DNA from 4 places in the Dysgonomonas sp. UBA7630 genome. Region 1 is predicted to be linked to each of the others. Evidence: riboswitches for the same ligand, from Rfam matches in the RefSeq annotation. Region 1 holds a riboswitch; each other region holds the start of a gene.
What was found. Region 1 has a riboswitch for cobalamin ahead of B3P17_RS00335 (threonine/serine ThrE exporter family protein). Riboswitches for the same ligand answer to the same signal wherever they lie in the genome.
Positions count from the first base shown of each region.

Region 2: it holds a riboswitch for cobalamin, as region 1 does, so the genes downstream of both, B3P17_RS03920 (TonB-dependent receptor) here and B3P17_RS00335 (threonine/serine ThrE exporter family protein) in region 1, are expected to answer to the same signal.
Region 3: it holds a riboswitch for cobalamin, as region 1 does, so the genes downstream of both, B3P17_RS02940 (TonB-dependent receptor) here and B3P17_RS00335 (threonine/serine ThrE exporter family protein) in region 1, are expected to answer to the same signal.
Region 4: it holds a riboswitch for cobalamin, as region 1 does, so the genes downstream of both, B3P17_RS02875 (precorrin-2 C(20)-methyltransferase) here and B3P17_RS00335 (threonine/serine ThrE exporter family protein) in region 1, are expected to answer to the same signal.

Region 1 covers NZ_DLIY01000001.1:78,903-85,143, forward strand. Annotated here, with positions in the region: gene pflA (pyruvate formate-lyase-activating protein) at 1-609, opposite strand, end outside; gene pflB (formate C-acetyltransferase) at 694-2,925, opposite strand; cobalamin riboswitch at 3,101-3,303, opposite strand; cobalamin riboswitch at 3,470-3,653, shown strand; gene B3P17_RS00335 (threonine/serine ThrE exporter family protein) at 3,804-4,652, shown strand; gene B3P17_RS00340 (threonine/serine exporter family protein) at 4,655-5,161, shown strand; partial or broken gene B3P17_RS15835 (phosphoenolpyruvate carboxykinase) at 5,192-6,241, shown strand, end outside.
Region 2 covers NZ_DLIY01000011.1:112,268-121,375, reverse strand. Annotated here, with positions in the region: gene B3P17_RS03940 (hypothetical protein) at 1-957, opposite strand, end outside; gene B3P17_RS03935 (hypothetical protein) at 1,025-3,148, opposite strand; gene B3P17_RS03930 (PKD-like domain-containing protein) at 3,164-4,855, opposite strand; gene B3P17_RS03925 (YncE family protein) at 4,867-6,060, opposite strand; gene B3P17_RS03920 (TonB-dependent receptor) at 6,068-8,074, opposite strand; cobalamin riboswitch at 8,245-8,451, opposite strand.
Region 3 covers NZ_DLIY01000006.1:97,076-106,183, reverse strand. Annotated here, with positions in the region: gene B3P17_RS02960 (NAD(P)H-dependent oxidoreductase) at 1-427, shown strand, start outside; gene B3P17_RS02955 (GNAT family N-acetyltransferase) at 552-1,775, opposite strand; gene B3P17_RS02950 (endonuclease/exonuclease/phosphatase family protein) at 1,910-2,782, opposite strand; gene B3P17_RS02945 (cobyrinate a,c-diamide synthase) at 2,982-4,283, opposite strand; cobalamin riboswitch at 4,394-4,589, shown strand; gene B3P17_RS02940 (TonB-dependent receptor) at 4,639-5,364, shown strand; gene B3P17_RS02935 (TonB-dependent receptor plug domain-containing protein) at 5,398-6,834, shown strand; gene B3P17_RS02930 (ABC transporter substrate-binding protein) at 6,843-7,973, shown strand; gene B3P17_RS02925 (sirohydrochlorin cobaltochelatase) at 7,970-8,905, shown strand; partial or broken gene B3P17_RS15855 (TonB-dependent receptor plug domain-containing protein) at 8,949-9,108, shown strand, end outside.
Region 4 covers NZ_DLIY01000006.1:77,662-86,769, forward strand. Annotated here, with positions in the region: gene nhaA (Na+/H+ antiporter NhaA) at 1-1,113, shown strand, start outside; gene B3P17_RS02860 (TonB-dependent receptor) at 1,256-3,625, shown strand; gene B3P17_RS02865 (helix-turn-helix domain-containing protein) at 3,756-4,550, shown strand; gene B3P17_RS02870 (RidA family protein) at 4,722-5,126, shown strand; cobalamin riboswitch at 5,138-5,338, shown strand; gene B3P17_RS02875 (precorrin-2 C(20)-methyltransferase) at 5,621-6,328, shown strand; gene B3P17_RS02880 (ABC transporter substrate-binding protein) at 6,334-7,464, shown strand; gene B3P17_RS02885 (iron ABC transporter permease) at 7,465-8,496, shown strand; gene B3P17_RS02890 (ABC transporter ATP-binding protein) at 8,501-9,108, shown strand, end outside.

The DNA.
Region 1 (6,241 bases):
ATGTAATCCCATTTGATGAAAAGGCAAAATATCTACTCGTTGTACATTTTTATATCCAGAAACCTGTTTTGCCCAGTCATTCAGGTCTTTTTCATCGTCGGTGAAGCCCGGAACGAACACATATCTTAGCCAAACAGGTTTCTCAATTTCAGTGAGATACTGCATGAAGCGAAGTGTTGGCTCTAGTGGTTTTGCTGTGAGGTTTTTATATTTATCAGGATTGATATGTTTAATATCTAGCAGTACAAGATCTGTGTACTCTAAAACTTCCTTTACCTTATCATTTAATATATATCCTGATGTGTCTATAGCTGTATGTAAACCTTCATTCTTGCACATCTTAAATAGTTCGATAATAAACTGAGGTTGTAGCAGGGGTTCTCCTCCCGAAATGGTTATACCCCCATTGCGTATGAAGTTTTTTACCTTCTTTACTTCTTCGAAAGCCTCTTCCGGAATCAGTTCGTACTCCTTATCGTTCATATTCCATGTGTCTGGGTTATGGCAATAGAGGCAACGAAGAGGGCAGCCCTGCATAAAAAATACAAACCTTATACCCGGGCCGTCTTTAGTTCCAAAAGACTCGAAAGAATGAATTAAACCTTTCATAATTGATTTTCTTCCTAATAAGAGAAGATATTGCCCCAAAATTTAAAACACTTTTGGGGCAACCATATATGTATTAATGGGGTATCAGAATGATGTAGTAATCGTTCTGTTTATCACATCTAATTGCTGCTCTTTTGTAAGTTTTACGAAATTAACAGCATAACCTGATACACGTATTGTCAACTGAGGATATTTTTCAGGATGTTCCATCGCATCGATAAGCAGATTCCTGTCAAATACATTAACGTTGAGATGGTGACCTGTTTGTAAGAAGTAACCATCAAGAAGTCCGCTGAGGTTTTGAGCTTCTTCTTTTCTGTTTTTACCCAATGTGTTTGGCGTAATAGCGAAAGTATATGATATGCCGTCATTTGCATGAGCAAACGGAAGCTTCGCTACAGATGAAAGTGATGCTACAGCTCCTCTGGTATCACGCCCATGCATAGGGTTGGCTCCCGGAGCAAAAGGTGTTCCTCCACGTCGTCCGTCAGGGGTGTTTCCTGTTTTCTTTCCGTAAACAACGTTTGAAGTGATGGTTAACACTGATTGTGTAGGTATAGCATCTTTATACATCTTACGTTTACGGATTTTGCTCATGAACTTTTCTACTATTTCCACAGCAAACCTGTCGGTCTTGTCGTCGTTGTTTCCAAACGGAACGTAATCTTTTTCTATAATATAGTCGACTGCGTCACCTTCTTCATTTCTTACGATGCGTACTTTTCCATACTTGATAGCAGCAAAAGAGTCAGCGATAATGGATAACCCCGAAACCCCGAATGCTTGTGTCCGAACGATATCAACATCATGCAAAGCCATTTCTAAAGCTTCGTATGAATATTTATCGTGCATATAATGGATGATATTTAATGCTTTTACGTAAGTTTCGGCAACCCAATCCAAGGTGCGGTCAAATTTTTCCCAAACTTCTTCAAAGTCAAGATACTCTCCTGATACCTTTTCTACCCAGTGTTTTGGTAATACTTGCGCTTTAGTTATTTCGTCTTTACCTCCATTTATCGTATATAGCAATGCTTTAGGCAAGTTCGCTCTTGCACCGAAGAATTGCATCTGATGTCCTATTCGCATCGGTGATACACAACATGCTATGCCGTAATCATCGCCTAGTTGAGGGCGCATCAGGTCGTCATTCTCGTACTGAAGTGATGAAGTATCGATAGAAACCTTGGCGCAATAATGCTTCCAGCTTTCGGGTAAACGGTCGCTCCATAATATTGTTAGATTAGGTTCGGGTGCAGGCCCTAGGTTGTATAGTGTATGAAGCATACGGTAGCTATTTTTCGTAACCATCGACTTTCCGTTGTTTGTCATACCTCCGATCGATTCGGTTACCCATACCGGATCTCCCGAAAATAGTTCATTGTATTCATTAGTGCGAAGGAAACGGACAATACGTAGCTTCATCACAAAATGATCGATAAGCTCTTGTGCGTCTATTTCGGTTATTAAGCCTGCCTGCAAATCTCTTTCAATATAGATATCGAGGAAAGTGGTTACACGTCCGAGGCTCATTGCTGCACCGTTTTGGTCTTTGATAGCTCCCAGGTATCCAAAGTATGTCCATTGGATAGCTTCTTGGGCTGTATTCGCCGGTTGAGAAATGTCAAACCCGTACGAAGCAGCCATACGTTTCAAGGCTAGTAATGCTTCTATTTGCGAACTTAGCTCTTCCCGAAGACGAATCAGATCGTCTGTCATTACAATTGGGTCACATTCTTGGAAACGTTTTTCTCGTTCCGATATTAATCGATCTACACCGTAAAGAGCTACTCTGCGATAATCGCCGATAATACGTCCACGTCCGTAAGCATCGGGTAGGCCGGTTAACAATCCGTTACTTCTGGCTCTGCGGATGCTGTCGGTATAAGCTGCGAATACTCCTTCGTTGTGTGTGCGTCTGTATTTTGAGAATATTTCTTCTGTTCCTTTGTCGAGTTTATAACCATATTCGGCCAAACTCTGTTTCACCATACGGAGACCTCCGTTAGGGAATATTGCTCTTTTTAGCGGTTTGTCTGTTTGAACTCCTACAATTTTTTCCAGCTCTTGGTCTATATATCCGGGTCCATAAGCATCAATTTGAGAAGGTATTCGAGTCTCGGCATCATATATGCCTTTCTCTTTTTCTTCAATAAACATTGTGCTTAACTTTTCCCAAAGCTTGATTGTTGCCTCAGTAGGGTTTTGTAGAAAAGATTCGTCCCCTGTGTATTCTTTATAGTTTTGGAGTATAAAATCATTTACATTGATTTCCTCTTGCCACCGTGTGCCTTTAAAGTTTTTATATGCTTCCATTTAGTTATAAAATAAATTTCTAAGTACTCAATTTTCAGAGCTTACGTGGAATAGAATAAGAAATAAATACAGACGTATTTAAATAAATGTAACAGAATAAAAATAAAATAGAGGAGGCTTTTCCCTTTATGAAAAAGGTCCCATCCTAAATCTTCAGCTTTATTCCTCGAAAGCTTCAAACTATATGGTCTTGGCAGGTCTTCTGACTTACTTTATCTTTGAGCATCCTTCCCATTCAGTGTAAGAACAGTGGATAGAGTATTGTTCAAAGTCTTTGGAGGAGCTTACAGCAGCGGGTCTGTCCAGGATTTTCACCTGATTCCCTTTTCATCATTTTCTATGGATATAGTAAATGACACCAAAACCTGTGACAAAGTTATATGTTTTTAAGCATAAAAATAAACATTTAATGTGAAAATGCTTATTGATTGAGACTCTTCTCTTTTTGTTTTCTTTTATATCTTTTTGTATAGGAAAAAATAAAAAAGATGTGCTATTTATTATTTTTTCCTATACCTTTGCCTCCCGAAAGTTCTTTATCATTATTCTTCAACCGCTAAGGTGCCTCAGATATTGAGGAGAATAGGGAATCAGGTGAAAGTCCTGAGCTGTCGCGCAACTGTAGTCACCGCGAAAGTTTCTATTTAAAATCCACTGTTTCGTGCAGAGATGGGAAGGAAAATAGAAATGGTGAAAGCCAGGATACCTGCCTTAAATCGGATTGACAATGCTTCGCGATAAAAGTGTTATGTCTAATAATTTCATTCATCCCTCTTGTCGGAGGAGATGTTATTATCCAGGTGTGTTCTTATTGCAGCATTGAGAAGTTCAAAAGAGCTTTTTACATTTATGTTTAATCGTAAAAAGTTTAGAAAGAAATGCGCGCAAACGTTCTTGATTATTCGCATGTTGATGATCGATGTGCAGATGTAGAAGACACAGACACACGTTCAGACAAAGAGTTGTCGTTGAAGGAATTTGTAGACATCATATTGGAGGTCAGTACCCTCTTGCTTGAATCGGGAGCCCACTGTGAAAGAATTAATAGGAATGTACAACGTATAGCACAGAAGACAAACTATAAAGTAGAAATGCTGATATCATTTACTGCTGTATCGGTATCAGTAACCAATATGGATAATGAGGAAAACATAGTAACAGCCAATAAAAAGATAATACATCATGGGGTACACTTTGGAATACTCACCAATACCAGTTTGCTGACATGGGAACTTGCCGAAGATCGGATTTCTTTGCAGGAGTTGCACCAGCGTATAAAAAGATTGAAAGATACCTCTCGTTATTCTGTTTGGCTTGTTCGTCTGTTTATTGGAATAGCTTGCGGATCGTTATGTCTGCTTGCCGGGGGGAATTTAATAGATGGGGCTTTTGCTTTTGTAGCCTCATTCGTGGGGCTTGCGGTGCGTCAGGAGATGATTAAAAGAAAGTTTAACCTGATGGTTATTGTAATCTGTTCAGCGTTTGTGACAACAACCATATCAGGATTGAATATCTTGTCGGGATTTGGTTATTTGCCTCAAACATCTATTGCTACTTCTGTATTATTCCTTATTCCGGGAGTTCCTCTGATAAATAGTATAATCGATTTGCTTGAAGGGTATATCCCTACAGGTATTGCCCGTGGAGCATTCGGTGGATTTATTCTCTTATGTATCGCTGTAGGTATGTTTATTAGTATGACAATAATAGGAATAAATAACTTTTGATTATGCTAATAGATATATTGAAAGACGCTCTTCTTAGTTTTTTTGTTGCTATAGGTTTTGCACTATTGTTCGAAACGCCAAAGAAGGGATTGTTGGTTGCCGGTTTGCTGGGAGGGCTGGGGCATGCTATTCGCTTTACGTTGTTGTATTTTGGTTTTGGCTTGATCTCCGCTACGTTGAGTGGGACTGTTGTGATAGGGCTTTTGGGTATCTATTGTGCTCATAAAATACATACTCCTCCGGTTGTATTTACATTGCCGGCTTGTATAACGATGATACCGGGTTTGTATGCCTACAAGACGATGCTGGGATGTATAAGAATATACGAAGAGGGAACGACGGGTGCAAAAACAGCATTCTTATTACACGACACGGTTTACAATTTTATATTGACATCTTCTTTACTCTTTTGTCTGGCAATCGGTATATGTATTGCCGCATTATTGTTTCGGAAAAAGAGTGTAAAGAAAATAAAGAAGATAAAAGATTTAGGGATAAAAATATTTTGATACTAATATATTAACTAATTAATAACAAAGATGCTGCAAGAATTTACATTAAACAGGGGTCGTGCTATCATCAATTTCTCTTTGAAGTATTGTGATAACAGGCAGAAAATTTTAAGTAGTTACGCGTTTCATCGGGTGGTTGAATCCTTTATTTTCAGAATAAAGAAAGATAACCAGATTATTTACGATTATTTTATTAAAGATTTCAAAACTGATGAAGAGCTCACCTTGTCTTTGATAGAGGTTATGAAGCTTTTGACTGTATGTGAAATAGATGAGCTTTTGGTAGTAAATAATAAATTTGCTCCATTCTTTAAGGATAAAGGCTTGTTTATAGAACTTATAGAAATGCTCTATAACTATTGGAGAAGGCTGGAAAGGGTTACTGTTGTTCATAACAATCGCATGGGTGATGGTCTTCAAAATGTGCGCTTTGTGCAAGCAAACCAACTTCTTAATGAGTTGATTCTATCTATCTACAGACGTACAGAAGAAACTGTAATGGGATACAGTCATAGCGTATACCGTCAGACTATCGCAGGGGCGAATGCGGGCTTGATGCTTAACGATATGCAATGGAATTGCCCGATAGAGTATAAGGGGCTTGCATCTATACCATTTATAGGAACAGTAGTTATTAATCCTCCTTATATTTCATATACAAAGAAGAATACAAGAGATGGTATTTTTCAGGAACATCAAACAAATCCTTTGGCTAATTTGATTCTGAATGAGGATGAGTGGTTTCTGTATCCTGCAAAAGTTGGTAACTTATTAGCTTTTGTCTATTTCCATAAAGATTTTATGTGTCATGGTTTAGGTCTTGCTAACTTGTTTGAGTTGGCTAAAGGCAATGATTATGTAGGAAAGAAACCTGATTTGATTTACGTATTTGGATACCCTGACGGCTATGAAGAAAAACGTACTTTCTATCATAAGGATAAGAAGAATGATATATTGATTGGTTATGCTAATTATTGCGATGATATCGACTATTTTGGCTATATGAAGAAGATGCTTCTTACGCTGCATAATATCAAGCAAATGGAAAGAGGCAATCTGCCTATTCATGGGGCTATG
Region 2 (9,108 bases), on a different contig from region 1:
GCTACTCAATTCTAATTTGTAAATATTTTCCAAATTAGGCATAGATAAAGATTTTAGTTCTTGCCAATTTGATACCTTAAAAGAACCACCCACACTCTTCAATGATCCAATTTTAAACTCATCCAATACATTTGTACCCCATCCGCCATCTAAAGTAAAATCTTCTATGACAGTTTCTAGTTTTCCTAAATCAAGCATTTTCAAGACCTCTGCCTTGCTGATATATATACCTCTATCCACATGCTTTAATTCAGGTAATAGTATTTTTTGTAATCTTTTTGGCAAATCAATATTGATCCCCGTAACGATGTATTCTAATTGAGGTAAATTTATTTCCTCTAAAGTATTATTCAACTCTACAACTTTCAGAGAGCCAAGTTTTTTTAGATTTTTCAAATCATCCAGATTCTTCCCTGCATAAGTCGGATTGATCGTTAATCCAAACTTGATGCTTGTTAATTTAGAGAATGGAGCCAATGTATGTATTGAGTCTGAGCCACTAGCAGCACCGATAGTTATATTACCATTTATCTCTGTCAGCCCCATGTCTGCAAAAGCATTCACATCTTCCTGAGTAAGCAATTTTATATCGCCGTTGCGTGAAACGACACCACGCTCTAATTTATACTTATAGCTTCTTTCTGTTCCGTTGTATCCTTTAACGACGAATGTTTGCTCAGCTGTCCAATCTTTTATAGAAGAAGGATCGGGACTAATTGTTGCATTTTCACTAATTGTAATATTTACAGTAGCATTATTAAGCAATATATTTTCAGGAACTGTAACAACTATTTCATTGTTTATAGTCGATATTGACCCATTGAAAGAGATTCCATCTTTTTCCAACCGAAAAGATGTTATATAATTATCACCTCCATTGAAGTCTCTGTCGTCGCTACATCCGGCTGTCACCAAAGCGAATAGGAGTAATATAAATATCAGATTATTTATTTTCATTGTTTTTTTGTTTATAATTCTAAAACTAAGTTTAAAGAACACTTACTTAAATATTCCATCTTATAGTTTATGGTTTTGTCCAAGCACCAGATTTAAGTTGGTCGTATGTTGGATTGTAGCCATTTCTCTCGACAATCCATTGTCCTGCAGTAAGTGCAGATAGTGTATTCTTCAAGCCAGCATATGAGACTAAAGCTGCTTGAGCTTTAATTTCTATACCACTTACTTTTTTCAATGCTGAGAAACCATTCAAATCTGTTAGCTCCTCGTTTACCTTACTAGCATCATCCTTGTATGGCACCAGACTCATCTTTCCTTCTATACTAGTTAATTTAGGAAATAGCAGATATCTCAGATGGCAGCTAGGACTCCATGATGAAGTAGACATGTAGCCTGTGCCAATGGTGAAGTCTCTTCCTACTGATTCTAACTTAGGAACATTCAATGTTCGGACAGACCTTGAATCAATGGTTACGTTAAAATTTCCTCCAACATTTTTAAGATCCGATATGTTAATCTGAATTACAGAAGGGTCTACAATATTATTCAGGTGATTTATGGTGAAGTTTCCTCCAACTTCTTCCAGATCTGATATAGAAAAATCCTGTAAATTATTATTAGGAATAGTAAGTCCTTTCTTTATTTTTTTTATTCCTTTTATATTTAATACATCTATATTAGAAATATAAGATCCGAGGCTCAGAGAATCTACTTCGGAAAATCCTTGTAGCTTTGGGAATTTAAGAGTGTAAGATTTAGCATTATCCGGCAGAATACTTAATGTTCCGTTAAATACATCATCTCCGATAATTTCAACACCATCAACAGCCGAAGCCATTACTGCCAATTCCTTTATATTCATACCTTTGATGTTTATTTTGGTAAGAGGTGCAGAAAGATAGTTGTAGATTGATAATCTATTAATCTTTTTTATCGAAGAAGGAAATATTAGGTCTTTCATAGCTAGATCTAGCATATAAAGTTCTCCTTCAACCGTTTCCAATGATTCAAAACCTTTAGCCAGTCCATTTATTTTGGCATAATTAAGACTTAGTTTTCCTTTTACTCGCTTTAGTTTAGGAAGATTAACCGTCGTAATCTGTTTTCCTTCTACAATCATATCGTTAACCTCCTCCAACTCCGGCAGGCTAAATTCGCTCAGTTTACTAGTAGCTGAAGTAGTTAATTTACCTGTTATAATCTGCAACTTAGGCGCATTTATATATATCAATTTTTCTAATGGGTAAAGATTCAAATCAGCAATGGTCTTCAATTCTGAAAAATCCACTTTTTTTACATTTTCCAGACGAGAAAGTTCGATGCTTCCTACTTCTTTCAAATACGGTAATATAACCGAAGGCATCAATGCTTTTACATTGGAAAAAGTATTTGTTAACCGGAATGTTTCTCCCACTCTTTCCAAACTAGGAAGAATTACCTGCCCCATCCCCGAGTTAATAACAAAAGACTTAGACACATTCTTTAGCTTAGGAAAACTAATGGTTATTAATGAATCGTTTTTCAAAGCTACTCCTCCTGCCATTTCTAAAGCAGGGAATAAAACGCTTTGCACTCTTGGAGAAGATTCTATTTGAATAAGATCTCCTACTTTAGTCAGATTTTCTAAGCCTTCAAAATTAGTCATATCGACAGTAGGATAAACAATTAGAGAATAGCCTATCTGTGTAAGACCAGCCAACGGACTTAATGATTTGATGGAATCTTTACCTGAGATTTGCCCCAGAATCAGATTTCCGGCAATCGAAGTAATGCCTTTCTGTCCAAAAGCATCTACATCGGCCTGAGTAGCGAGTATAATAGTACCGGCTTGTTCCTGCTCAGTTCTGTTTACAGTATATTTATACTGAGAACGAGTACCATTGTAAGAAGTTACAGCAAATACTATATCTTCTTCCCAGTTGGTTATCTCCTCGGGATTAGGAAATATTTTAGCATTCTCACTGAGTTTTACAGTAGCCTTAGCTCGCTCTAGAGACTGACTGGAAGAAGCATTAATGGTAATCTTATTACCTTCAATTAATCCATTCAATTCTGTTTCATTCTCTAGTCTCAGAGAGAAAGAAGTTATATAATTGTCTTTTCCTTCAAATTCTTTGTTGTCGTCACTACAAGCAGGTAATAAAATGACAGACAATATCAGCAGACAGATATAATGGTATATTCTTTTCATTATCTAATTAGTCTTTTAGTTATTAAAATTCAGATCAACAGGATTACCCGGCTCAGTTGATACTTCACCAACTAAAGAGCCTTTACCTACAGAAGCCGTATGTACTTTTACAAAATCTATATGAGTGAGGTTAGCAGGACTTCCATCAGCATGAATAGCATCTTCTATCCAAAACTCCCCAATGGGTCTCGTTGGGTCTGTATTGTGATTGTCCACATACCCCCATCCTAAGTCTCTGGACGATTCATAACCTGTACCTTCGGCAATATAGAATGTCGGTGGCACACGTGTACCAGTCAAGGTATAAGCACTTTCTTTTATAAACATTGGGAAGAAATAGTCTTGAGAGTGATATCCATTAATATCTACCGAACCTGTATTTCCAAAATTGTCTGTCCACATTACATCAGTTCTTTTTTCTGTAGGTTTGTAATAAGTAACAGCATAACGTTGTATGTTGTCTTTCTTTCCATACTCACTGCCTTTCAGTTCGTACCATGTATCATCGGGTAATCCGTTGCCATTCGAATCTTGCATAACCCAAACTACTCCCGGTTCACTCCAACCTGCAAAAGAATTACCATTGATGCTCAAGTCAGCTTTATTTGCCACATTTTTCACACTATGATCGAATCCTACTACAAAATAACCTCCGTAAGCCCCTATATGAAACATATTAGAATTAGCATCTACGGATGTTTGGAATTTTTGTAACACCTGAGTTATTGTTTGATATGGAGATTGGAAATCAATAAACTGTCCCGGAGCTGGAATGTAATTGAAAGCTTTAGTAGCAACAGCTTTACTGTTTGTCTGTATTGCTCTGAAATAAGTACTTTCAGGCTCTGTACAAGTAACCTCTACTTGCGCCTTTACCGATGTTCCTGTTTCTGTTACTTCTATCAAATAAGCTTTCTTCTCGGTAGGTGTAAATTTTAAAAACTCGGTAGTCGAGCTTTGTGCAACTCCATCAACAGTCCACTTAAAGCCGGCAGGTTTATCTATATGGCAAATAACAGGAGCTAACACCAAAGTTCTGTCAAGAGGGACTGTCATCTTGCGTAGATTATTTTTATTGGTTATGGTTCGGTATAGACCATCATCGAAATAAAGTTCAGCTTCGGGTACAGGTAATACGACTACTGTTAGGGCTTTGATGTCAACACCCTCTTCGGTAGTTACTTTAACAGTCAAGGCAAATGAACCTAAATTTTCTTCTACAAAAGAGTACACTTGTTCTTCCGATACTATTTCACCATTTTTTCTCCATACATATTCTGCGTTTTCTGCATAGTTGGCTGTTGCTTTCAGCTCTATTGGTTGCCCCACATATGCAATATAGCTGGAGACCATTTCTATTTCGGGTGATATTTTATCTGCTACAGTAACTTTAATCTGCGACTCTTTATATCCAATTTCATCGTCAACCCTAAATATGATAAAATATTCGCCAACGCTATAGTCACTGAAATTTAACTGTAAATCATTCGAAATAATTTTCCCATTCAATTTCCACGAATAAATAGGATTGGTTGCATTGGTTACTTGCGGTACAATCTCTAATGTTTTCCCTTTTCTAACTTTATACTCATTTTGTGAGAATGTAATAGTTATATCGTTTTGAACTATATCATCATCACCAGAACATGATGAGAGGTAATAACCACTCAATAGTAAAAAAAGAAATAAAATTTTATTTTTCATCATTTACTTTTTTATTAATCTAAAATTAAACTTTTCAACCTATGTTTTGTAAACACAATATGAGCCGGAATCTCTCCTGTAACCACAGACCATTTTCGGTTACCCATTTTGTCAAAGCAGAACAACGTTCCCGGACTAATATAATCTTTAGCGTCAGTCACATATATGTCTTTGGTTTCGGGATGAATAGCTAAACCATACGGTATTACGATTTGCTTTTCAGTTCCATCTTTAATGAAGTTCCGAGATACAACTGTTTGGCTTTTGGTATTTACAATAGCATAAGTAATTGTGTTTTTTTGAGTTATATGACTCCATTCTACACTATACATATAAATAGAATCGCCCATCGCGGTCATATTAGAGCATGGTAAGTTTAAAGTTTTGCTTACCATATCGTTTTTCCCGATGATATATGTATTTGATGCCGTAGATTTATAATCGCCTCGCGAGCTTACATAGATATTATTATCACTATCCAATTCCAACCGATGTAAATTAATCCCTACTGTTATCTTCTTTATTTCTTCGAACTTACCTAAATCAATAACAGACACTGTATTATCGTAATTCGGAACTCGGTAACCTCCCGAGTTAGCGACATACAATTTATTATCTCTTATCACCATTTCTTCGGGTTGATAGCCTACAGAAACCCGTCCAACTTCCTTAAAGTTGGTAGTGTCTATCTTTACGATACAACCTAGTGGGGTATCCGGTTCTATCTTAACAGGTCCATTGTAAGAACTTATATACGCATAACCTTTGTCGAAAACGATGTAACGGCAGTTGGGTATAGTGAGAGAACCTATATGGCGTGCGGTATTTACATCCAACACCTCCACATAACCTGAAACATTGATTACGGCATATAGTTTATTCCCATAAATCTGGATATCGTTACCTACATCTCCCAGTTCATGGGCAATGTTAGGATTCAGATAAGGATAAATATTTTGACAATATTTACCGGTTTTACGATCGAAGTAATCAATGGAAGATTTATTACTTCCCATATTGGCTTCATTCAACAGATAAAATCCTTTTATATTACCTTCTTCTCCTTCTACAACAGTTGTTTCATCAACAGGAGCTACCGGTGTTATTGTGGGAGGAATCAGTTCCTCTTCATCTCCTCTACATGAAGAGAGAAGTGTTAATCCTACAATTAGAATTAGAAATCCTAATTTGAATAATCTTCTTTTCATAATTTTCTTAAATAGTTATATTGAGTATAAATTTGAAATTTGTTCCTGGCATAGGGTAATTCAAGACTACATCGTAAGCCTGATTAAATAGATTATTAATTTCCATGGTAGCTTTGTATTTATTTTTCCTCCACACAAAAGACTTACCGATAGCCATATCGTGAGTGTACCAAGGCTCAAGTCTATTACGGGGAATATTGGCACTACCTGTATACCTAGTAGCTGTATAAATAAAACTGTATGATAAATTCCATGATTTATAATTGACGCCTAATATGGCCGATGCACTGTGGATCGGAATATATGCTATTTGTCCTTTATAGGTAATGGTATCACTCTCTACTACCATTGGAGTATAGTCCTGTGCCTTTTGGTAAGTATAATTTATCCGAGTATCTAAAGTTAGATCTTTTCCTATCTTGTTAGTAGATGTTAAAGCAATATCTACTCCTTTTATCTTTACAAGACCAATATTTTTCATTGTCCAACGAAAATTTACACCGCCCGGGATAGCTAATAATTTGTCTGTAACTTCGTTGTAATAGGCATCGACTTGTCCTTCTAGAAAAAATGATGAATTTATATTTTTTGAATATACGAACCCTAAATTATATTGTTTGGTAAATTCGGGTTTGAGGTAAGAAGACAATGTCCCCATATATGCCATATGCATCTCGGTGAAGGTCGGCATTCGAAATATATTTTTATAAAAGACTCTTAAAAACAGGTCCTCTCTACTCCATGGTTGCCATGAGGCCATCAAGGAGGGTGTGATTTTATTCCAATCACGTTGAATGTCTTTTTTATCTTCTTTGGTAGATTCATGAACAAAAGTACCGAGTAAACTACCCTGTATTTTTACTCTATCCAGATCGAGAGAAGTCGCTACAGCTACCCAAGTAGAATAACGTTGCGGATAGATAAATTCCACCAAATTGGCATTCATTTTATTCCACTGAAAGTCGGCAGAAATGTTAGCTGTCCACGAAGGGAGGATATTAAATAGATTGGCTGAAGAAATATAAACATCATGGAGCATATATTTATTTTTCAACTTTTGAATTAAAGTATCAGATTCATAATACAAATAATCGTACGCATATTTCCCTGATATCTTTGTTGCATAAACGTCTGAAAATCTCTTATTCAAAGCTGATTGAACAAAGAAATTCCGATCCTTTTGTCTATCTTCGTGCTTAAATCTTCCGGGTTCTTCTTTCACAATCGCTCCAGGGTATCCCCGTTCTGAAGTATAGAAATAAATACGACTTTTCCAATCACCTCCTTTTAACTTTCCGAAGAAGGCTTGCTCAATTCTAAATATCTGAATGTCTCCATTCTTTCGAACAGCGGTAGTATCGTATCCCCCTCTATTGTCAACAGTATTTTGAACTTTGTATCGAAACTTATATTTACCTGTCGAGTTAGTGTAATCAATATTAAACGATGAATTTAATTTCTCAGATAGCTTTTGTTCCCAATACAAAGAAGGATTAATCAGTCCGAATGCTCCTGTTTTGAAAGTAAATTTCAGATTATATTTTTTGTTGCATCCAAACTGAGGAGTTTTAGCTTCTATGTAGATAGAACTTGCAGAACTGTAATCTTTTGCCGGCTGAAAAATGGAACTTTTTTGTCCGTTATGTAAAGAGATAGCTTGAATATTATCAAGTGAATATCGTCCAAGGTCTACAACTCCATTCTGAGGATTCGCTATTTCAATCCCATCATAGAATACACCTACATGCTGGCTACCCATACTACGTACATTTACAGTCTTAAGACCACCAATACCACCATAGTCTTTCAATTGTACACCCGAAAAATAACGCAAAGCATCAGCTACAGAATGGGCACTTAAATTTTGTAATAATTCTCCCGATAGTACTTGTACAGGGATAACATCTACTCTAGTTTTACGAGCCGAGACTACTATCTCATTTAGATGTTGTATACTATCTAGTTTACTTTGCGCGAAGCCCGTTATGGAACAACAGTATATAAAAGAAAACATTAACCCAACTCGGTTAAACCCACATAATGACAACATCTAAGCCACCTGATTAAAGGATTATCAAATAACTTAACAGGAAAATATAAACGATTAAATTAAAAAGAGCAACCATAATAATGATGGTCAGAATTCTGCTTTTCATCTTCTTCAGCTTTATTTCCCGAAAGCCTTAAATTATAATAATCTTGGCAGGTCTTCTGACTTACTCCATCTTTGAATCGTCCTTCCCATTCATTGTTGAACAGTGGCTTGAGTATTGTTCAAAGATTTTAGTAGAGCTTACAGCAGCGGGTCTGTTCAGGATTTACACCTGATTCCCTTTTCATCACTTTTCCGTAAGTTATTGGAATTATGACACCAAAATCGAAAACAAAGGTATGTTTAAATATTTAAAAAAGAAAACTTATTATAAAGATTATTAAAACAAGGAGAGCTTTTGTTCCACTCTTAGCTTTTTGAGGGTTGTTTCAGCTTTTTAGTTTGTATGAACATAAAATGTAATTATTTTCGACTATTTTTTCTGATAGAGTATAACAATTATTTAATCCTATGAAAATATAATTATTATGAATTATATGATCAAAATAGTTTTTCTCTATCGAGTTTAGGCTAAATAACGTTCAAAGAAAAATATTGCGATACATAAAAAATATTAGGCAAAATCGATTGTTTAAAAAATGTATACTATAGATTTAACTTATTATATTCTGCGAAGCTAGACACTTTAGGATATTTCAACGTGTCATTTAAAACCTTGTTTATAGTCGGATAAATCTTTGTCTTTTTATATTAGTCTGCTGCCTCCAACTTTACAACCAACCTGATTATAATATTGAGTTAATACTGAAGATATGAACTGAAAGTTATCGAGCGAAATCAATATGCTTGGTTATTCCTTGACTGTAATAATCTGTCAAGATTAATTACCCCCAATTATTTAGGAACGGTACAAAAAAAATATACATATTATAATTATAAAATAATACTTTCTCATATAGATAAGCATGTTTTATTTGTTCCAAGATTACCACAAA
Region 3 (9,108 bases), on a different contig from region 1:
TAGTATTGATGTGCAAGCCGAACAGGACGCTTTGTTGAGGCACAATACAGTCGTGTTTCAGTATCCATTTTACTGGTACAATATGCCTGCAATCTTAAAGCAGTGGTTTGACTATGTATTTGTTCATCAGTTTGCTTATGGTTCACAAGGTGACAAACTAAAAGGCAAGAATTTTGTACCGAGTTTTACCGTAGGTGCATTTGAAGACCAGTATAGAACACTTGAAAAGCATCATTTTCGGGTTTTAGAATTTTGTAAAAATATGGAACAGACAGCATATTTTGCACAAATGAATTACATTGACCCTGTATATTTTCATGGAACATCCGGTGTGTCCGGTTATGGTGAGTATGAAATAAAAGACAGGGCTGAAAGACATGCTGAAAAACTAATATCTCTATTATCTGAATGCAGTAAAAAAGTTTAGCAAATATATGCAAAATTGAGAATGACTCTTGTCAGGTCTATTGCTTAAATCACATCTCATAGTGGAATAGAAAGCAAGTCAAGTAAGAGATATAAAGCTTCAATTATTATTATAGAAAAAGTAATTAAAAATAATCAGAAAAATACGGTTGATTATCTGGTATTATTTGTTCTAGGACTTCAATGATATCATTATCTGCCTGAAGTCGTTCAATCCGATGCAGATATGAAGGACTACGATACGACATAAGCATAGTTGTCAATGTTTGAATATCGAGATATACAGGCTTACCTACAGCTTCACTTGTATGAGTAAGCCTGCCTTTATCATCTTTAACTAAGCCAAACGCTCCCCTATTCCATTCTGCGATCGAATCGGAAACTACAAAATGGAAAGGAGTAAATACATCCAGGTTTTTAAACGGAAAATTATTAAGAAATTCAACCACATCAACTATTCTAGCCATATAATAAGGTTCGATTGTCTCTTGTATCTGTCCATCATCCAAAAAGAAATGAAGAGGATCATTCTTGTATATATTTCCTTGTACCTCTTCTATCATTGAGTAATGAGCATAAACAAAATTCCATAGTCCTATTCTTGCTTCTTGATTTAGATATATAATATCTTTGATATGAAATATATCTTCTTCTATCCAATATAAGATATATCCTTGCGGAATGTCATCTTTATCATAATAAACAGCCGCGGTTCTTTCCTCTTCATTTTCCCATCTCCAATATTCCTCCCACTCTTGTGTAGCTCGTATTAAAGCCCCGTGGTTGCTCCGTGCAAATTTATCATAGACCGAGATTACATCCGGATCGTTAACAGATAATCTTTCAGCAAAGCCTTTTACGGCAATGTTTTTGGGTATCTGGCTATCTTTTATTGTAAAAGTCAAATGATCGGACATTATCTCCCACCCTTTACGCCGATAATAAGGGATAGAATAGGGATAGAGATAAGAGATCCATTGTCCTTTATTCTTCATTATTTCTAGACCTGATTTTATGAGATCATTCATCAAACCAAGGTTTGCATATTCAGGATATGTACCTACTCCTGTTAACCCTCCCATTGAAAATATTTTTCCATGAATATTTACTTGACAGGGATAAATACATAATTGAGAGATTAGCTGATCATCATTAAACCATCCAATAACATCTGCATTCTTGAGAATGGGACGTTTAGACTTTACAATCTCGCCATCCTTATATCCACTTTGCAGGATATCGTTATTGGTTACCTGAAATACATAACGCAACAATTCATTAAATTGGTCTATATATTCTAAGCCAAAAGGTTTTAAGATTAAACGCTCCCTTATTTTATTTCTTTCCATAACTGGAATTATGTTATTTATAAAAGGTCTTAAGTTTTCTTATTTAACAGGATACAGAAAAAAAATGTTTACATTATATCTATACTGTAAGAGGACAGAAATAAATATTCCGATTTCTTTCCTTTAAAATTAACCTAATTAGCCCATTCTGCATTTACTAATATCGGAAAATGATCTGAAGGAAATTTGCCGATGTTATAAGTATCAGTTAACATTCCCCATCTTTTTGTCTTAAAGTGCTTACTGAAATAGATATGATCCAATATTTCGTTGTTGCTTATAATAGCTCTATCTAAATTGTCTAATTCTTCAAGAGGCTTTCCCCAAGCATTATATGACGAGTTATTGGCATACGGTTGTTCAACATCATAATAGGTATCTCTTAAGACTTCCGAGTTATTAAGAAGCTGAGCCCAAGAACTATCCATTCCTCCATTTAGGTCTCCCATAAATATGACGGGATTATCCCCTACTATTTCTTTGATTTTAGTCAATATCAATTTACTACTTTCGTTGCGTGCATAATCTTTTTCATAATCATAATGAGCACTGAAAACGAAGAAGCTCTTGCCTGATTTGATATCCTGTAATTCAACCCATGTACAAATACGGTTGCAACAAGGAGCATCCCAACTTTTAGAAGGTACATTAGGTGTGGCAGACAACCAGAAGTCTCCATTACTCAGTACTCTGTATTTGTCTGTTTTGTAAAATATTGCGGAATGCTCCCCTTGTCCGTTACCGTCTCTTCCCTCCCCGTAATAATCATAACCGGGTAGAGCAATTTTCATATCCTTTAATTGATTCGGTAAAGCCTCCTGAGTTCCAAAGAAATCAAAGTCGTGATACTGTACTAACTTTGCAATATACGGAAAGCGATCTTTCCACATATTACCCACATCGGATGAATTGTCATTTCTAACATTATACGTTCCTACATTAAATTTTTGTGCATTTAGAGTAAAGGCAGTCATGAATAATACTGCACTAATAAAAATTTGTTTCATTATTTAATTAATTTGAGAATTAAAGGTAATAAGTAAATATAATTTCTTGATGATATATTCTCAGATTATAACTTTCTATAACGGTTTATGCAATAGAACTGATAAAAAAACTTATATATCGATACATATGATAAACTATGTTATTATGAGTTGTAACCAATCATCAGAGTTGGTGCACTTGATACAAACTACACTTTTATCACTTAAATAAATGTAACAAATTCTCCATCTCAGCCCAATATATATGAGTATATCCTGCAATTACATTTTTGTAGCGTAATAACTTTGTATCTACTGGAACCTCCTTTGCATTATACTGCTGCGTTATACTTTCCATGTTATTTTCAATATGTGAATAATGAAATTCGTGTCCTCTAATAGTTATACTATTATATTCAAATTGACGGTATCCTAATTTAAGCTTCATGTTTTCCATTGAAGCCTTTTGCTTGAAAATATCTACCATTGGATATTCTATCCCATCCTTATCTGCTATAGATGAAGACAGATACATCATTCCACCACATTCTGCAAGAATATTTCCTCCATTTTCCGCATAATCCTTAATAGCCCTATGTAGCAGTTTATTTTCGCTTAGCTGTTTTGCATATAATTCAGGATATCCTCCCGGGAAATAAACAAAATCTGACTTTGGCAAATATCTGTCTGTTAAAGGACTAAAGAAGGTCACCTCTCCTATTTTTCTTAAATATTCTATATTTTCATGATACATAAAATTGAAGGCTTCGTCGGCTGCAACTGCTATTTTCAGATTCAGAGAGGAATGTTCTTTAATTCGATGTAATTCTGGATTTCCTATTTTGACTTGCGTATATGATAGCAATTTATCAATATCAATATGTTTTTCTACAATTGATGCGGCAATATTAGCAAAGTCATCTAGAAGAAAATCTTGATCGATACTTAATCCCAAATGACGTGAAGGCACAGTCAGATTTTCATTTTTAGGCAGGTAGCCTAATGGGACTATACCGACATCGTGGCAAGCATCTGCGAGAAATTTATAATGACTTTCGGATCCAACATAGTTAAAAATTACTCCTAAGACATTTATCTTTTCATAAAATTCTTTGAATCCATACAATAACGGAGCTGCTGAATATGCCATAGATTTGGCATTTATAACCATAACAACAGGGATATTCAATAGTCCTGCAATTTCGGCACTGCTTCCTTTCATCTTGTCATATCCATCAAATAGCCCCATCACTCCTTCAGTAATACAAGCATCATTTCCTGATGCGTATTTTGAGTACAGATATCTGACGTGATTCTCTGTTGATAAGAATAAATCGAGATTAACCGACTTTTTACCTGAAGCCATATCATGATATTTGGTATCTATATAATCTGGTCCACACTTAAATGGTTGTACTTTAAGCCCTCTGTTCTTTAATGCTCTCAATAAGCCTAAAGTAACCGTTGTTTTTCCTGAACCCGAACTTGGCGCAGCTATAAGAAAGCTGGAAATCTCTTTCATGAGTAATCTGGTTTTATTTTCAGCAAAAGTATAAAAAGCCATCAATGAAATGAATTTTACCAAGAAAATATATTTTTTAAGAATTCTTTTTAATCCTATTTTTTTTCAATTACCTTTGAAGCCGCTTAGGTGATGTATTCAGACATTCGTCTGTTGCATAAAAGGGAATTCGGTCAGAATCCGAAACAGTGCCCGCTACTGTGAATTCCATAAAATTTTGAGTATCACCACTGCCACTGTCACAATGATGGGAAGGCCTCTCAAAATGGAACAAGTCAGGAAACCTGCCTAGCATAAATTAATAGATATTCCCGGGGTCAGGAATATAATTAACTAACATTATACTTCTTTTTTAATGAAACTAAGAATTATGCTAACAGCATTGCTATGCTGTATTGCAAGTATTTCGTTCGCTCAGTTGAGCTTGCGCGGAAGAGTTGTTGATGAAAATGAAAAGCCGATCGCTGGCGCCAGCGTATGGATTGAGTACACAACCATTGGAACATCCACAGATTTGAAGGGTGAGTTTAGTCTTGAAAAAATCCCGGAAGGTAATAATCTTCTAAGAATTAGTGCACTGGATTATAATGGAGCTCGTGAGACAATAAACAGATCTAATGACAACATCCTTATTCGTATGAAACATTCCCCTCTTAAACTGAATGAAGTAGTAGTAACAGGTACCGGCACAATCAACAAACTTAAAAACTCGCCCGTTGCAATAGATGTTATTTCTCAGAGGGAACTCCAAAACACGAATATTCCTACCTTCGAAAATGCCATGATTGCCTTAAATCCCTCTATGTCATTCACTCCTAATGCAATGGGTTCGTATATGCAGCTGAATGGATTAAGTAATAGATATATACTTGTGTTAGTCGATGGAAAAAAGCTTGGGGGCGATGTGGGTGGTAACGTCGATCTGAACCGCATTGATATGGGAAATATCAAGCGTATAGAAGTCTTGAAAGGAGCCGCCTCTTCTTTATATGGTTCGGATGCAATAGCTGGAGTTATTAATATTATAACCAATAAGCCAAAAGATTTGGTGAACTTCTCTACAGAGACACGCCTCTCTTAGTATGGACAATTTACTCAAAATGCTAACCTGTACTTGAATGTAGGAGGTTTCTCCTCCTCTACTTCTTTTCAGCGAAATCAGGCTGACGGTTGGCAACTTAATAAAAAGGAAATAATAAACGATGAAGAAGTAGATACGGATAAACAAGCCATGTTACGCTTCTATTCAGATGTTTTCAGCCAGCGTTTTGGTTATAAAGCGACAAAAGAATTGAGCATGTATGTAGAGGGAAGTCTTTTCGACAAAAAGTTTAAACGACCTGTAAGTGCTTATGGGTTCGATATGAAATATGTCGACTATTCGTTTGGTGCCGGTGCAAAATATTTATTGAAAAATAATGGTTTGATTTCATTAGACTGGAATACCGACCGTTTTGAATATTTTAAAGCTTACCTGAAAGAAACCAAAGACAAAAACGGTGTCACATTTATGCCGGGAGATGAAGAATTTGTGAGAAGGCAGAAGTACAATAATGTAAATTTGAAAGGTACATTCAACGCCGGAAAGTTCAATAAAGTAACTGTAGGGTCAGAGTACAAGGTAGACAACCTATATGCTCCGGCAGATAGCATCGGAGGTTCCAGAAATGTTTATACGCTGGCTTTTTATGCTCAGGATGAAATAAATCTTTTCGGAAAGCTGAATATTGTTCCCGGAGTTAGATATATATACAATGAAACCTTCAAAAACAGGGTTACACCTAAAGTCAGCGCGATGTATACTCTTAATGATTTCAATTTCAGAGTATCATACGCTACAGGTTTTAAAACACCTGACTTAAAACAGTTATTCATGAAAACTGAAGTTACCAGCAAAGGTAAAACCACTTTAAGTGTAGGGAATAAAGATCTGAAGCCCGAAAGCTCAAACTATTATTCTGTCAATGCTGAATATATAAAGGATTTTCTTTCATTGGCTGTTACAGGTTATGTTAACAACCTTAAAAACAAAATCGACACATATGAAATAGAATTAACACCTGAAGAAATAGCTGAAGGATATAATAAGAAATCATCGTATCATAATATAGGTAGATCTCGTATTCAAGGTGTAGACTTTACTTTTAATTCATACCTTGGTTATAACCTTACCTTAGGAGGAGGATATAGTTATGTGAATGCTAAAGACCTAGATACAGGTAAGCGTCTTCAACGTATAAGTCGTCATACAGGAAATGTTAACCTGAATTGGTTTAAAGATTTCGGGTTATTCAAGTCAAATTTTAATTTAAACGGACGCCTGCAAAGCCGTAGATATTATGATGATGGTGATGATGCACGTGCTTATCAATTATGGAACTTTGCTACACGTCATACATTCAAGAGTATAAATGGTCTTGTATTTGAACCGGGTTTAGGTATTGAAAATATCTTTGACTTTGTAGATGATAAACCTTTCAACCGCAATTATGCGACTTTATCACCCGGACGTACATTTTATGCCAGCCTGAAAATTAAGTTTAGTAAGTAAGATTGTTTATGAAATCTTCAAACTTATTATACCTCTTTGTTTTCTGCTCAATTCTTTATTCCTGTTCTTCGATCGGGAATAAGGAGAATGAAAATATTGAAAAATATCAGCTAAGACATGCTCGTGGATTCAATGTAGAACAATATGAAGATTACAAATTGGTAACCGTACGTGACCCTTGGGATACAGTGCGTACTCTCTACCGATATATATTAATTGATCGTGATAAAGAAATTCCGACGAACCTGCCTAAAGGAACTATCGTAAAAGTACCATTGCCAACTGTGATCGCTTTTTCTACGATTCAATGTAGTATGTTGCAAGAAATAGATGAACATCATCGTATAACAGGGGTCTGTCAGGCCAAATATATAGACCTGCCTTATATCCAAGAACGATTGAAAGCCGGAAAGATTATAGATTTGGGCAGTATGCATAAACCGGATGTTGAACAATTAATCAATCTGATGCCATCTGCACTTATTGTATCAGCGATGGAAACCGGCATGGGCTATTTGGATAAGTTAAGAATTCCTATCATTGCTACTACTGACTATATGGAAGATACTGCTCTCGGTCGTGCCGAATGGATACGCTTCCATGCATTGTTTTACGGAAAAAAAGCGCTAGCCGACTCGCTTTTCCAAGAAACAGAACGCAGATACAATGAAATAAAAGATAGGGTAAAGAATGCATCTAATAAACCAACAGTATTCAACGACCTGAAATTTGGTAAAACATGGCGAATTGCTGGAGGAAAAAGCTATCTGGCAAATCTGATACGTGATGCGGGAGGCGAATACGTTTGGAATGATGATAATTCAACCGGATCGACACGCTTGTCTGCCGAAATGGTACTCGACAAAGCAGGATTGGCTGATATCTGGCTGTTGAAGTACAATCGAGAAGAAGATTTCACATATAATAGGTTGAAACAAGAAGATAAAATATATGCCCAGTTTGGTGCTTTTAATAAAAAACAGATATGGGGATGTAATACCGGCAGAGTCCATTATTTTGAGGATTTGCCGATTCATCCCGATTCTATATTGAAAGACATGGCAAAAATATTTCATCCGAATTTATTCACAGATAATAAATTAAGCTATTTCAAATCATTAGATGAAGAGATATTATGAAAAGGATTTTATTATATATTATGATACTATTTACCACTGTTGCAACATTTGCACATAGTGGAGGTAGTTACGAGTATTCTGATATTTTTAAAAGTATGCAGGCAAACGATAAAGCTGCTATTCTGATAGTTCATTTTGGTACTACTCATGACGACACTCGCGAACTGACAATAGAAGCTTTAAATAATCAGGTGAAACAAGTTTTCCCTTCCATTGAAGTAAGAGAAGCATATTCTTCACGTATTGTTATCAAAAGGCTTTCTGTACGTGGTATCTATAAAGTGAATCCATTAGAAGCTTTAAAACAACTTCATGCTGATGGATACACACATATATTAATACAGTCTTCCACTATTATCGATGGAGTGGAAATGGAATCTTTGTACAAAAATGTAGAAGATGTGAGCGGACTGTTTAAGGATGTACGTATAGGTACGCCATTGCTTTATTCTCCACAAGACTACGAAGAAGTTATAAAGGTTTTAACCGTAGAAAATAAAAAAAATGTTGCCTATATATGGGTCGGACATGGAACTTATGATGCTACTACAGCCCAATATGCGATGCTCGATTATATGCTTAAAGCGAAGGGGCATACAAACTGCTTTGTAGGAACTGTAGAAGGCTATCCCGAATTTGATGATGTTTTAGCACAATTAAAGGATTCGGGCTTGAAAGAGGTTGTTCTTATGCCATTTATGTTTGTAGCCGGAGAACATGCAAAGAATGATATTGCTGGAGATTGGGTCGAAAATCTTAAAAAAGAAGGTTTATCTGTAACTGAAAACCTTCAGGGGCTAGGAGAAAACCCTAAAATCAGGGAAATATATTTATCTCATCTACAATTTATAACTACTCATCGTAAAATCGATATAATGGAGAAAAAATCCATATATGAAAAAACGGGAGAAAAGATAACACCTGAATACTAAAGGTTTATCTATAGGACACTTAAAAAGCTAATATTTTTTACTAATGTTTATGAAACGTATACTTTATATAATAATTATCATAATATTTTCCGTAAATACTTTTGCTCAGAACAAAAGTATGACCGATACTGTATATTCTATCCAGGAAGTTGAGATACTCGGAACATCCAAAAAGAAAGTAGAGATAGGAAAACTGAATGTTC
Region 4 (9,108 bases), on a different contig from region 1:
CATTGGATCAACGATGGCCTGATGGCCGTATTTTTCTTTGTTGTTGGGCTAGAACTTAAACGGGAAATAGTAGGAGGGGAGCTGTCCAATCCTCGTAAAGCTCTTTTACCAATCGGAGCTGCAATAGGAGGCATGCTTGTTCCCGCGCTCATTTATATAAGTCTTAATCCATCAGGAGAAGTTCATCATGGCTGGGGCATTCCGATGGCTACTGATATTGCTTTTGCTCTGGGGATTTTGTATCTGTTGGGGAGCAAAATACCTATATCATTGAAAGTCTTTCTTACGGCTCTCGCCATTGTTGATGATTTGGGAGCTGTTTTGGTTATTGCATTTTTTTATACCTCCGATATCTCTTTTATAAGCCTTGCCACAGGTTTCGGATTTGCGTTTATCATGTTTGTTGGCAATAAAATGGGAGTCAGAAGTATTTTGTTTTATGCTATATTGGGAATTCTTGGGGTATGGACATCATTCTTGCTATCGGGTGTTCACGCTACAATAGCTTCTGTTATTGCAGCTTTCATGATTCCTGCAGATGTCAAAATAAAAGAAAATCTATTTGTTGAACGAATAAAGAAATATCTGAATAAATTTATAGAAGTCGATCCTAAAAGTGAAATTCCGACACTTACAAATGATCAGTTGCATTTACTGGAAGAAATAAAAATAGACACGAATAAAGCAATTCCTCCGTTGCAACGCTTAGAGCACAGAATGCATCCTTTAGTGACTTTCGTTATAATTCCGATATTTGCTTTAGCGAATGCGGGAGTTTCCCTAAACATTGATATAGAGCAGCTATTCAGCACAAATATAGCTTTAGGTGTGGCACTAGGTCTGTTATTAGGAAAAGTGTTGGGAGTCGTAGGTTTTACGCTTTTACTTATTAAATTAAAGGTTGCTCCTTTTCCGGAAGGAATGAATGTGCATAACCTACTAGGTATAAGCCTACTCGCATCTATCGGTTTTACCATGTCATTATTTATCACATCACTCGCATTCACTCATCCTGAATATATGGTACAAGCAAAAATTGGTATTTTTGCAGCTTCTATCATAGGCGGAGTGTTAGGGTATCTGACATTAAGTCGTTCCGTAAAACAGAAATAGTGCTATCTCCGATTATACTTATATTAATTTGCAAAGAGAATACATGTAGTAAAAGATTCTCATAGTTATATAAATTGTGAACTAATTTCTTTATCTAAATGTTGAATTTGTGAGTTTTAATTAATTCGCTTATTAAATATTTATGAAAACGATATTATTTGTATTTATATCACTTTTTAGTATTAGTGTATTCTCTCAGCAGAAGCATTCATTAAAGGGAACAGTCATAGACAAAGGAGACAGAAGCCCTATTCCTTATGCCAGTATAATAGTAAAGGGTACGACTATTGGTACACAAACAGATGAAGAAGGGCGTTTTTCTATTGAAAATCTATTACCCGGACCTTATACCCTTCTAGTATCATTTGTTGGGTATAAAGCTGAACAAACCCCTGAGTATTTATTAACTGTAAAAGATTTACAAATAATCGTTGAATTAGAAGAAAATAAAAATGAGTTAGCCGATGTTAATGTTTATCCTATGCCTTTCAGGCGTTCAATTGAAAGCCCGGTTGGATTACATGTTATAAGTACACAGGAAATAGAAAAAAGCCCTGGAGCTAACCGCGATATATCCCGCATTGTACAATCTTATCCGGGTGTAGCTTTCTCACCAGGAGGTTACCGAAACGATTTAATTGTAAGAGGCGGTGGACCTTCCGAAAATAGTTTCTTTCTGGATGGTATAGAAATACCTAACATTAATCATTTTAGTACACAAGGAGCTTCTGGAGGGCCTGTAAGTATCATAAGTGCAGATTTGATCAAGGAAGTAAACTTCTATACAGCAGCTTTTCCTTCGTACAGTAGCGATGCATTAAGCTCTGTCGTAAGCTTCAAATTAGCTGATGGAAATCCGGAAAAGCAATCTTTCAAAGCAACTTTAGGCGCATCGGAAGCGTCTGCGACAGCCAATGGACCTTTAAGTAAAAAGACAACATATACAGTATCCATAAGGCGATCTTATCTGCAACTTCTTTTCGATCTCATAGGGCTCCCTTTCTTGCCGACATACAATGATGCCCTGTTCAAGATAAAAACTCAATTGTCACCCACTAACGAGCTTACATTTATAGGTGTTGGTGCAATAGATGATATGAAGCTAAATAATAAAGCTACTACAGAAGATGCCGAATACATACTAGGCTATTTGCCAACAATAAAGCAGGAAACTTTTACCTTGGGTGCAGTTTATAAACATTACAACAAACGTAATAGACAGACTCTTGCTCTCAGCCATAGTTATCTGAATAACCGTAACACGAAATATCAGGACAATTTGAATAACGACCCTGATATGCTAAGGTTAAAATATAAATCGTTGGAACAAGAATCGAAACTTAGATTCGAAAACCTTACGCCGCTTGGTCAATGGAAAATTAATACAGGACTAAATATAGATTACGTGCAATATAGCAATAATAGTTTTCAGGTATTTTTTAATAACGATAAAGAAACGTCTCTCCAATATGATACAGAACTAAACTTTTTCAAATGGGGTTTATTCTCAAATATAGATTATGTTTCAACAAATGAGAGATTCAAATCATCTTTTGGAATAAGGTTAGATGCTGCATCTTATTCACATAATACCAAGCAAATGTTCAATCAGATTTCGCCCCGTCTATCTTTATCATATAGGCTTATAGCTAACTTGAATGCCAACGCTAATATCGGACGTTACTTCCAGCTTCCACCTCTTACAGCAATGGGATTGAAAGATAACAATGGTATGTTTGTAAACAAGGGGTTGGATTATATGCGTGTTGATCAGGTGTCGGCAGGCTTCAATTATCAGTCGATAAAGAATTTCGAAATATCTCTGGAAGGTTTTTATAAATATTACAACAATATGCCTTTATCTGTGCAAGACGGCATTCCTTTGATGAGTAAGGGTGACGACTACGGAGCTATAGGCAACGAACTACTTGTATCGGATGCAAAAGGTAAAAGCTACGGAGTAGAATTGTTAGCTAGGTGGGTGGTAGCACGTAAAGTAAATGTTTTATCTTCATTCACTTTATTCAAAAGTCAATTTGCAAAAAAAGAAGGCAAGTACCTTCCTTCGGCATGGGATAATGGCTATATATTTAATCTTACAGGAACTTATTATTTTAATTCTAATTGGAGTGTAGGAGCAAAGATAAAATCGATAGGTGGAGCACCTTTTACTCCTTACGATCAAGACAAATCCTCGCTGGTTTTGGCTTGGAATGCTTCGGGAAAACCTTATCTCGACTATACTCAATACAATACGTTGCGTAACCCTTCATATACTCAGCTAGACTTGAGAGTAGATAGAACTTTTTATCTGAATAAGTATATGCTTGGCCTTTACCTCGATTTACAGAATGTAACACGCAGTTCATTCAAAAGACAAGATGTTATTGTAAGTACGGGAAATATCATAAATCCGCAAGCACCAATAGAAGAGCAACGTTACGAGATGAAAAACTTGAAACGTTCGAGTGCATCTATAATCCCTACCATTGGAGTAACATTTGAATTCTAAAAATTAGTAAGATTAATTCATTTTAAAAGATTTATCTTTGTAATATAAAATAGCGCTTACTTAGGATTGATATGTATTGTGCAACATTCTCTCATATTTTAGATTATCTATTTTACATATATAAAGATAAATGTTTTATAAAAAAATTATTCCAATAAAGGCTCTGCAAGATTACATCCAATATTTTTGGATATTGGAGGACTTTAAGAATAATTCTAGTGATAAATGTTTTAAGATTATCCCGGATGGACTACCGGCATTAATATTCCAACAAGAACCAAACTTGTTTTTTGATAGAAAGGGACAAGCGTTGCCTCAATTGTATTTATATGGGCAATATTCTAAATATACAGAGCATACAGTTAGTGGATACTTTAGCGTTATTGGCGTATATTTGCAACCAACGGCTTTAAAAACAATTTTTGGATTAGATGCTTTTGAGTTAAATCATCAAAATATTTCACTTGAAGACATTGTGAGAGATGCTATTCTTGAGCAACTTCTTAACGCAATTTCTTTAGAAGAAAAAATAAGCCTAATCTCTTCTTTCTTCCTTAAGCAAATAGAAAGAGTCAAAAATAATCATAAGAAGTTGGTGCATGCTTCCACATTATTACAAAATGGAAAAACTCTTAAAGAAGTCCAATTGGAAATGAATTTGTCGGAGCGAACATTAGAAAGAATTATAAAACAGTCTGTTGGATTATCACCAAAGATATTTTCACGGATTATGCGTTTTCAAGAGGGTTTAAATTCTTTGCGTCAAATAAATTTTGAAAACTTTACAGAACTTGCTTATCAATATGATTATTTTGATCAATCGCACTATAACAGGGAATTTAAAGAATTTACAGGAACTAATCCTAGAAATTTCATACTAAACTCAAAAGAGTATTTAGCTAACTTTCCTCAATGGCTTATCTAGAATTTGCTAGCGATGTGTTCTTTCTACAATCCAATTTACGAGAACTATTGTATTTCTTTTTCTGAGAGTTGTCGGTTTTATCCAATTTCAAATAATACACGACCTATACTTTTGCATTACAAAAGAAATACCGCTTTGGTATTTGAATTGTTTATTTAAAGAAAAATTGAAATGAATAGTGATAAAATCAAAAGAATCGTCAGATTAAATCCCGAGAATATATCAAAGCCTATTGGAAAATATTCACATGTGACTATAATTCCTAAAAATTCAACTCTATACACTTTCTCCGGACAGATTGGAGCTGATAATTATGGAGTTATTCCTGATAGTATGAATGAACAGGTATACAATACATTTAGGAATATTGAACAAATTCTGGAAAGTCAGAATTTAACTTCAGACGATGTTATAAAAGTCAATATCTGGGCTACAGAAGAAATTGTTTGGGATTTTTTTGACGCAAGATGGGAAAATCTATTTGGTACAATATACCCATCTATGACTATTGCTTATGTGAAGGCATTAGGTTTACCAGAGCTTAAAATTGAAGTTGAAATTTGGGCTTCAAAATAAAAAATATTAATACCTTTGCACTCAGATTCGGTATTGCAATTTCAAAATCGTGAAGTTGTAATAAAAGGGAACCCGGTGTGAATCCGGGGCTGTACCTGCAGCTGTAATTTCTCATAAAATCGGTTGAAAATTCCATGCCACTGTTTCGAAAGAAATGGGAAGGCTTTTAACCGGAGGATAGCCAGAAGACCTGCCAGATCTGACAAATAAACACCAAGCTTCCAGGGATAGAAGTGGTTGTGCAATACATCTTGTATTCATTGCTATTTTATTAATTTTCAGGAAACTCGTTGTTTTATTTTATTAGTTTTTTACAATAATAAAATAAGATATGAGGCATTACATATTTTTGAAGGCAGTATTGGTATGCTGCGGAATATACGAACATACAAAATCCGTATCTCTAAACATATTTATTGTAACTACTACAGGTATTCAGTTGCTTACCTTTTGTTGAATTAAGCATATTGTAACTATAATAATTTAAAATAAATATGTCTGATTTCGTTACATTTGTATCTCTTGGGCCAGGTGATGCCGAACTTATAAGCCTAAAAGCCTTAAACGCTTTGCAACAAGCAGATATTATCCTCTGCCCCTCGACTGTTTCACCAGTCGGAAATATGTCATCTCGTAGCCGTGATATTTTATTGGAACTGAATATTAATGATTCCGTTATTTCTCTTTTTGATGTACCTATGAGTAAAGATCGATCGCATGCAATACTCTGCTATAAGGAAGTTGCTGAGCTTATAGAAAAGCATTATGTGAAAAGATTAAAAATAGTTGTAGTAGCAGAAGGAGATGCAGGATTTTACTCTTCAACTCATTATATATCAGATAATCTTATATCAAAAAATATTCCTACAGAACGTATCGCCGGCATCCCGGCGTTTATTGCCTGTGCAGCCCTTGCCAATATCCATATAGCCAAACAAGAAGAAGAATTGCATATCATTCCCGGGATAATATCATCCAATGATTTAACGACAAGAATAGCAACAGGAAACTCTATCGTGATAATGAAACCTTCTCAATCGGAACAGGCTATAAAGCAGGCTATGTCTTCAATAGATAAAGTGGAAATACATTATTTTGAGAATGTAGGAATTAAAGAAAAAGAATTCTATACGCAGGATATACCTGAAATAATAGATCGTAAATTTCCTTATTTCTCACTATTAATAATTACAAAAGAATAATCTGGATGAAAAAACTACTTTTTATCTTATTTACTCTGGTTATTGCATTTTCGGGCTGTAATCAAAATAAGAATGCAAAAACTATCGGAGATCGAAACACTGCAGGTTCTATGAATATTAAATATGCCAAAGGCTTCAAAGTGACTAGTTCCGAAAACTATAAATTAGTTGATATAACCGATCCATCCGGGGAGAGCGATATGCATTACAAATATGCTCTGGTCAATAAAGGGAGCAACAAAGAGGGCATACCTGCTGATTATCAGATAATAGAAATACCTATCCGCAGTGTAATTTGCATGACCACACTGCAACTGTCAAACTTTATTAAGCTCAAGGCATTGGATAAGGTTGTAGGGATAACCAGCACTCGCTTTCTTTTTAATGAACAAATGAATAAGCAACTTAAAGAAGGTAAGACTCGTAAAATCGGTATAGAAGGTGAATTTGATAATGAGGCAATTCTCGCCCTAAATCCGGATATTATACTTGTTTCACCATTCAAAAAAGGGGGATATGATGCGATTCGAAACCTGGATATACCATTAATTAGTTTTTTAGGATATAAAGAAAGTTCTCCTTTGGGACAGGCTGAATGGATTAAGTTCATTGCTATGCTATTAGGAATAGAAGAACAAGCCAATAAACAGTTTGACGATATAGAAAACAAGTATAATAAATTAAAAGCATTGTCTGCTTCTGTTTCAAAACGTCCTACTGTATTGAGCGGTGAGTTACATTCGGGTAACTGGTATGTAGTTGGAGGAAACAGCTATCTCGCACAGCTATTCAGAGATTCAGGAGCCGATTATTTTATGAAAAATGATAACGAATCCGGAGGTTTTTATGTCGATTTCGAAACTGTTTATTCGCAGGGAGCAAATACTGACTATTGGCGGATGGTGAATAGCCACGATGGAACATTCACTTACGATGCTTTGAAACAAAGTGATGCTCGATATGCAGATTTTAAAGCTTTTAAGGATAAAAAGCTTATATATTGTAATCTGCGAGAGAAACCTTTCTATGAAAATACTCCTGTAGAGCCCGAAGTAGTTTTAGCCGACTTGATAAAGATATTTCATCCATCATTTTTGCCGGAACATATTCCTGTTTATTACGAATTACTTAAATAAATGAAACGTCCCTTGATAGTTTTTGCACTGATTTCTACCTCTATACTAGTTTTCTTCATTCTGAATCTGGTATTGGGCACAATTTCCATACCAGTGGGTTCCGTTTGGAATATTCTATTCGGAATAAAGGAAGAATCTATAATCTGGGAGAATATTATCTGGAGATCCCGTTTCCCTCAAACCATCACAGCCTTAGTTGCTGGCGCCGGATTATCCATTAGTGGATTACAGATGCAGACACTATTTCGCAATCCTTTAGCCGGACCGTCCGAACTAGGGATTAGCTCTGGTGCAAGTTTGGGTGTAGCTTTTATTATCCTGCTTTCAGGTAGTGTTGGAGGAACGGCACTGATCAAGATGGGATTGTTTGGCGAGATAGCAATATCTATAGCGGCAGTAGCAGGTGCTTTGGCTATAATGATTAACATTATAACTATTTCTCGGTTTGTAAGAGGAAACGTTATCCTACTTATTATCGGCGTTATGATAGGGTATATTTCAACAGCTATTATTGGAGTTCTGAAATTCTTTAGTAACGATGAAGATGTAAGAGCTTATGTAATATGGGGCTTGGGTAGTTTTTCTAAAGTTTCAGGTAATCAAGTGTATACTTTTGTAGGCATCATGATTGTATTAATACCTCTTTCATTCCTATTGAAAAAGACTCTCAATCTGATACTTTTAGGCGACGGCTATGCACGTAACCTTGGATTGAATGTAAAACAAGCCCGGCTCTATGTTATTGTTTGTTCGTGCATCATTACTGCTATCGTAACAGCTTACTGCGGGCCTATCGTTTTTTTGGGACTGGCTGTACCTCACCTGTGCAGAACTATTTTTGTTTCATCCGACCATCGGATACTCATGCCTGCTGTAACCCTTACTGGTGCTTCTCTGGCTCTGTTTTGTAATTTGGTGGCTCGTATGCCGGGATTCGAAGGGGCATTACCTATCAATTCGGTAACAGCATTGATTTGCGCACCTATTGTGATTTCCGTCTTATTCGGTAAACGCAAAAATGAAGTCAGTTAAAGTTATGCATAAGAAAAAAAAGACAATAGAGCTAAAAGACCTTGCTATAGGTTATTCATCACAAAAGAATATAAAGGTGATAGCCGAACATATAACTTCTGATATATGCAGCGGAGAACTTACCTGCCTGTTGGGTGCAAACGGTATTGGCAAATCTACTTTGTTGAGGACGCTAACCGCCTTTCAACCCAAATTGTCGGGTGATATCATTATTCATGGGAAAAAAGTAGAGGAATATTCTGAAAAAGAGCTAGCGACATTAATTGGAGTCGTATTGACTGAGAAATTCGAAATAAAAAATATGACATCTTATCAACTAATTGGGCTAGGAAGAAGTCCATATACTGGTTTCTGGGGAAAGTTAGCGCAAGAAGATAAGAAAAAGATAGAAGAGGCTATTTCGCTCGTAAAAATAGAAAATCTATCTGAGCGAATGGTTGACACACTAAGTGACGGAGAGCGCCAAAAAGTAATGATTGCTAAAGCTCTTGCACAGGAGACTCCGATTATTCTTCTGGATGAACCTACTGCATTTCTCGATTTTCCAAGCAAAGTAGAACTGATGCAATTATTACATCAGTTATCTCGCAAAACAAATAAGACAATCTTCTT